Regions from separate parts of the Cellulomonas sp. H30R-01 genome, predicted to be linked through region 2. Evidence: predicted binding sites of a transcription regulator. Region 2 holds the regulator's gene; the other holds the start of a gene.
The links. Region 2 encodes HrcA, which represses chaperone genes, less so after heat shock. Its sites were predicted from a motif close to TTNGCACTCGNNNNNNNCGAGTGCNAA; they were not measured.
Positions count from the first base shown of each region.

Region 1: a site for HrcA is predicted at 1,555-1,581, ahead of GXP71_RS00355 (FmdB family zinc ribbon protein). Genes of this name have one in related genera too.

Region 1 covers NZ_CP048210.1:78,614-82,020, reverse strand. Annotated here, with positions in the region: gene GXP71_RS00360 (penicillin acylase family protein) at 1-1,424, opposite strand, end outside; gene GXP71_RS00355 (FmdB family zinc ribbon protein) at 1,634-1,969, shown strand; gene GXP71_RS00350 (SAF domain-containing protein) at 2,240-2,935, shown strand; gene mscL (large conductance mechanosensitive channel protein MscL) at 3,004-3,407, shown strand, end outside.
Region 2 covers NZ_CP048210.1:1,949,999-1,953,405, reverse strand. Annotated here, with positions in the region: gene GXP71_RS08705 (hypothetical protein) at 1-350, shown strand, start outside; gene GXP71_RS08700 (DUF3097 domain-containing protein) at 417-1,274, opposite strand; gene hrcA (heat-inducible transcriptional repressor HrcA) at 1,403-2,428, shown strand; gene dnaJ (molecular chaperone DnaJ) at 2,496-3,407, shown strand, end outside.

The DNA.
Region 1 (3,407 bases), 1.9 Mb from region 2:
TCGAGGAGCGCCGCGACCGCGGCGATGTCGTCCGCGTCGCGTGCCGTGGCCATCGCGAGCAGCGCGTCGGCCGTGCGGCCCGGCTGCAGCGCCGTCCAGCCCAGCGCGACCTCGAACTGGCGGCCCGGCGCGCCGTCGGGCACGGGGGTGTCCTCGACCGCGTCGATGTCGAGGACGTCGGACACGATCGGGCCGTGCACCGTCTCGCGGACGTCGAGCTCGACCGACCGACCGCCGTTGACGTGGATCACCTCACGCCGGTGCCGGATGGGCGCCGTGCCGCCGTCCCGCACGGTCACGTCGTCGTCGACCTTCTCGAGGAAGAAGTCCGTGACGTCCGCCCCGAGGTTCGTCAGGCCCCACGCGAGGTCGGCGTTGTGGCCGATCACGACGCCGGGCATGCCCGCGTTGGCGAACCCCGTGACGTCGTAGGGGCACTCCGCGGTGACCTCCGCGCAGCGCAGGCCCACCTGGGCCCAGATGCCCGGGGCCGAGATCCCGAGGTGCGGGTCGTTCGCCAGCAGCGGCGCGCCGGACTCGGTGTAGCGGCCCGAGACGACCCACGAGTTCGACCCGACGCCCTCGCCGTCCCCGACCAGGTGCGGCACCGCGTCGAGCGCCCGCTGCGCCGACGCGAGCGCCGCCTGCAGGTCGTCGCCCGCGAGGTCGAGCCCCGTCGTCGCCGCGGTCGTGGTCGCGCCCTGACCCACCTGCTCCGCCGACAGGATCGGCTGGTTCACGTCCTGCGGGTAGGCCGGGAACAGCTGCTCGACGCGGGCGACGTCCTGCACCGACGCGAACGTCCGCGCACGCGCGAGCTCACGGTCGTAGTTGCCGCGCAGGTCCCACGCGAGCGCCTTGAGCCACGCGAGCGAGTCGACCGGGTCCCACTTCTCCGGGGCCGGCGTGCTGGTCCGGGCCCCGAGGACCGTGTACTCGACCGCGATCTGCGACGGGTCCCGGTCCGCCAGGTACGCGTTGACGCCGTCCGCGTAGGCCTGGAGCGCGTCGCGCGTCGACTGCTCGACCACGTCCCACTCCTGCTCGGCGACGTGCCGCCAGCCGAACGTCCGGATCACCTTGTCCGCCGCGAGCGCGTCCTCGTTCTCGCCGACGAGCTCCGACAGCCGCCCGGCGGTGACGTGCCGGCGGTAGTCCATCTCGAAGAAGCGGTCCTGGGCCGTGACGTACCCCTGCGCGCGGAACAGGTCCTCGGACGTCGACGCCGTGATCGTCGGGACGCCGCGCGGGTCGCGGGTGACCGTCACCTCACTCTCGAGGCCGGGCAGCGTGAGCTCGCCGGACACCTCGGGCAGCGGACGGCGCAGGACGACGACCACGCCCACGGCCGTCGCCACCAGGGCGAGGACGAGGACGACGGCAACGGTCGCGAACGCGACCCGGACGAGGCGCAGGCGGGACACGTTGCGAGGGTACTTGTCCGTCTGGGCCCCGGGTGGCAACACACCAGACCTGGGGATGACCAGGGCAGGCGCGGCGCGGGGTGCCCGTCCGGGAGCCGGCGGAATGCGGCCGGCGCGCGTGCCGTTAGGATTGGCACTCGATCCATGTGAGTGCCAGGCCACCCGGACGTCCCGCCGGGCCGGCCCGTCGACCTCGTCCAGGAGCCCCGATGCCCACCTACGCCTACGCGTGCACGGCGTGCGGTCACGCCTTCGAGATCCAGCAGTCGTTCTCCGACGCCTCGCTGACCGTCTGCCCCGAGTGCGAGGGCCGCCTGCGCAAGGTGTTCTCGGCCGTCGGCGTCGTGTTCAAGGGCTCGGGCTTCTACCGCAACGACGCGCGCTCGTCCGGGTCGAAGTCCTCGTCGACGACGTCGTCGTCCTCGTCGTCCACCCCCTCCTCGTCGTCGTCTGCGTCCGGCACGTCGGACAGCCCGTCGACGAGCTCGCCGAGCACGACGTCGTCGACGTCGGCCACGAGCAAGGCGCCCGCCGCCTCGTCCTGACGGCATCCGCCGTCTCGCCGCGTTGTCGGCATCTCGCCGCCCCGCCGCGCTGACGGCATCTCGCCGCCCGGCTGCGCTGACGGCATTCCCCCGTCCCCCGCGCTGACGGCATCTGGCTGTCACGCCGCGTCGGCGGCGCCCGCGACCGCATCGGGACGGAGGTCCTCCCGCGGATCGCCAGCCGTCCACAGCCCGCGCCGGCACGCTGACGTCCACCGAGGCGGTCCGGCGCCCGAGGGACCTGGCGGCTGCGTCCGTAGCGTCGCCGACGTGCATCCCGACCGACGTGACCGGCCCCGACCGGACCGCCCGCCACCGCTCGCGCGCCGCCGCGCACCCGCCGCGCTGCGCGCGCGTGCCGTGCTGTGGCGGGCTCGTCCTGCGCTGCTGGCGCTGACGCTCGCCGCGGCCGCTCTGGGCGTTGTGGGCGCGCTGCGGCCCCCGCCGGCGCCGACGGTCGACCTCGTCGTGGCCGCCCGGCCGCTCGACGCCGGTGCGACGCTCGTCGACGGTGACGTGACGGTGCACGCCGTGCCCGTGGCCGTCGCACCGGACGACGTCCCGGCCGACGCCGACGTGGTGGTCGGACGGGTCACGGCCGTGGACCTCGTGGCCGGCACCCCCCTGGTCCCGGGCGTCCTCGTGGCGCCGGACGCGGCCGGACCACCCGGCACGGTCGTCACCGCCGTGCGCCTCGCCGACGAGGCGGCCGCGGCGCTCCTGCGACCCGGGATGCGCGTCGACGTCCTCGCGGCGACTCCCGACGCGGGCGACGGACGGGTCGTCGCGACGCGCGCCCTCGTCCTGCCGACGCCCACCACGGGGGAGCTCCCGCGCGACCCGACGTCCTTCGGGGCGGATTCCGGCCCCGCGCCACCGGTCCTGGTCGCCGTCACGCCCGACGAGGCACGCGCGCTCGCAGGGGCGTCCGCGACCGCCTTGCTCTCCGCGGTGGTCGTGCCATGATCGTCCAGTCCAGCGACAGGGCCCCTCCGACCGGCCCTGACGCACGCCATGAGCTGCCGGGGGCACACATGACCGACACCGTCAACAAGGGCCTGCGGGGCGCCGGCGAGCACCTGCGCGGGCTGCCCAAGGTGTTCCAGGGCTTCAAGGACTTCATCTCGCGCGGCAACGCGATCGAGCTCGCCGTCGGCGTCGTCATCGGCGCGGCGTTCACGGGCGTGGTCACCGCGCTCCAGGACGGGTTCATCGGCCCGCTGATCGCGGCGATCTTCGGCGAGCCGGACCTGTCCGCCCTGGGCCGCTTCACGATCAACGGGGCCACGTTCTCGATCGGGCTCATCCTCAACGCGCTGCTGCAGTTCCTCATCACAGCGGCCGCGGTGTACTTCGTCATCGTGCTGCCTCTCAACGCGCTGGCCGCACGACGCAAGCGCGGCGAGGAGGAGGAGCCCAAGGCCCCGGCCGAGGACAT
Region 2 (3,407 bases):
CGGTGGTCCTGACGGCGTTGCTGCTGGCGGCTGTCAACCTCGTGGTGGGGCTCGTGGCGTGGATCCCGCTGATCGGCTGGCTCGTGAGCGTCGCGGCGAACCTGCTCGTGCTGTTCACGCTGTGGTTCGTCATCGACAAGCAGCTGAGCCCGGTCGACGCGCTGCGGTCGAGCATCCGGCTCGTCACCTCGAACCTCGCGACGACGATCCTGTTCTACCTGGTGGGCGGCGCGATCATCTGGGCGGGCGCGATCCTGTGCGGCGTCGGCCTGCTGGTCGCCGTCCCGGTCGTGCTGGTCGCGACGTCGTACCTGTACCGGCGCCTGCTCGGCGAGCCGATCGCGCCCTGATCGCGCCGTGACCGCGCGCCACGAGCGTGCGACGCCTCGCCCGGGACCGCGCCGGGCGGGGCGCCGTCATGCCGTGACGAAGTCGATGAGCTCCTCCACCCGGCCGAGCAGGCTCGGCTCGAGGTCGGCGTAGGTGCGGACGGTCCCGAGGATCCGCTTCCACGCGTGCGCGACGTCGGCCTGGTCCGCGGCGGGCCAGCCGAGCTCGCGCAGGATGCCGTGCTTCCACTCGGTGCCGCGCTCGATCGTGGGCCAGCGCTCGAGGCCGAGGCGCTGCGGGCGGACCGCCTGCCACACGTCGACGTACGGGTGCCCGAGGACGAGCACGGTCCCGGCGGGCGCGGACCGCGTGACCTCCGCGGCGATCCGGCCCTCCTTGGACCCGGGCACCAGGTGGTCGACCAGCACGCCGAGGCGGCGTCCGGGGCCGGGCGCGAACGCGCGCACCGCGTCGGACAGGTGGTCGACACCGTCGAGCAGCTCGACGACGACGCCTTCGAGGCGCAGGTCGTCGCCCCACACCTTCTCGACGAGCTCGGCGTCGTGCTTGCCCTCGACCCAGATGCGGCTGCCGCGCGCGACGCGGGCCTGCGCGCCGCGCACCGCGCGCGACCCGGAGGCGGTCCGGGTCGGGGCGGCGGGCGCGGTCGCGCGGACGGGGGCGGTGAGCGCGACGGGCTCGCCGTCGACCCAGAACCCGGGCCCGAGCGGGAACGTGCGCGTCCGGCCGCGCCGGTCCTCCAGGACGACGACGTGCATGCCGCCCGACTTCTCGACGCGGACGACCGCGCCGACCCACCCCGTCGTCACCTCCTCGACCACGAGGCCGACGTCGGCGGCCTGCGGCCGTGACGTGCGGGCCGGGCGGTGGTGGGAGGAGCCGGAGCCCCCGAGCACGTCCGAGCCGTAGCGGTCCTGAGTCACGCGCGGCACTCTAGGGCGCCGGTGCACGCGCCGGTGGAACGTCGGGGGCGCGGCGTAGGATTGGCACTCGTGCACGGCGAGTGCTACCCGTGGCCGCATGGCCCGGGACCGACGCGGGGGAGGCGAGAGTGAGCGAGGACCGTCGGCTGGACGTGCTGCGCGCGATCGTCGAGGACTACGTCGCGACGCGTGAGCCGGTCGGGTCGCGCGCGCTCGTCGAGCGGCACGCGCTGGGCGTGTCGCCCGCGACGATCCGCAACGACATGGCGGCGCTCGAGGACGCCGGGTACATCGCGCAGCCGCACACGTCGGCCGGACGCGTCCCGACGGACAAGGGCTACCGCCTGTTCGTGGACCGGCTCACGACGGTCAAGCCGATGTCCGCGGCCGAGCGGCGCGCGATCGGCGAGTTCCTCGACCACGCGGTGGACCTCGACGACGTCGTCGACCGCGCGGTGCGACTCATCGCGCAGCTCACCGGGCAGGTCGCGGTCGTGCAGTACCCGTCGTTGCGGCGCTCGGCGCTGCGGCACGTCGAGCTCGTCACCGTCGGCGCCCGGCACCTGCTCGTCGTCCTCATCACGGACACGGGCCGCGTCGAGCAGCGCACGCTCGAGCAGGACCACGACGTCGACGAGGCCGTCGTGGCGCAGCTGCGCGCGCGGCTCAACGTGGCCGCGACCGGTCGCCGTCTGTCGGAGCTCCCCGACGCGTTCCGCGAGCTGCACGACGCGTTCGCGCCGCAGGACGCGCCGCTGGTGCGTCAGGTCGTCGCGCTGGTCGAGGAGACGCTGGCGCAGGAGAGCGAGGAGCGCGTCGTGCTGGCCGGCACCGCGAACCTCGCCCGCGGCGGCGGCGTCGACTTCGCGCACTCGATCGGCCCGGTGCTCGAGGCGCTCGAGGAGCAGGTCGTCCTGCTGCGCCTGCTGTCCGAGATGGCAGAGGACCAGGCCGCGGTCAGCATGCGGATCGGGCGCGAGACGCAGCACGACGGCCTGCTGGAGACGAGCTTCGTCACGACGGGCTACGGCGACGAGAGCGGTGCGGTCGTCGCTCGCGTCGGCTCGCTCGGCCCGTTGCGCATGGACTACCCCGGGACGATGACCGCCGTGCGCGCCGTCGCCCGCTACCTGACCCGCATCCTCGCCGGATGAGCCCGCTGCGGCGTCCCCGGCCCGTCCCCACCGCGTGCCTGAGCACAGGAAGCGAGCGCACCCTCACGTGACCGACTACTACGAGATCCTCGGCGTCCCGCGCGACGCGTCGCCGGAGCAGATCAAGAAGGCGTACCGGAAGCTCGCGCGCGAGCACCACCCCGACGTCGCCGGCAGCGACTCCGCGTCCGAGGAGCGCTTCAAGGACGTCTCGCGCGCGTACGACGTGCTGTCCAACCCCGAGAAGCGCCGCGCGTACGACCTCGGTGCCGACCCGGCGTCGCCCGGCGGCGGCATGGGCGGCGGCTTCGGCTTCCAGGACATCTTCGAGACGTTCTTCGGCGCGGCCGCGGGTGCGGGCGCGCAGCGCGGACCGATCCCTCGCGCGCGTCGCGGCCAGGACGCGCTCGTGCGCCTCGACCTCGACCTCACCGAGGTGACGTTCGGAGCGCACAAGGAGGTGCCGGTCGACACGGCCGTGCTGTGCCCGACGTGCGGCGGCTCGTGCTGCCGTCCCGGTACGTCGCCGCGCACGTGCGAGGTCTGCCACGGCCGTGGCTCGGTGCAGCGCGTCGCGCGGTCGTTCCTCGGCCAGGTGATGACGACCCAGCCGTGCGCCGCGTGCCACGGGTTCGGCACGGTCATCCCCGAGCCGTGCCCCGAGTGCTCGGGCGAGGGCCGGGTGCGGTCGCGCCGCACGCTCGGCGTCGACGTGCCCGCGGGCGTCGACACGGGCACGCGCATCAAGCTCACGGGACAGGGCGAGGTCGGCCCGGGCGGCGGCCCCGCGGGCGACGTCTACCTCGAGGTGCACGAGCGCAAGCACGACACGTTCGTGCGCCGCGGCGACGACCTGCACGCGACGCTCCAGGTGCCGATGACCGCGGCCGCGCTGGGCACGACGCTCCAGCTCGACACGCTGGACGGCGAGCGCGAGGTCGACCTGCGTCCCGGCACGCAGCCGGCCCAGGTCGTCACG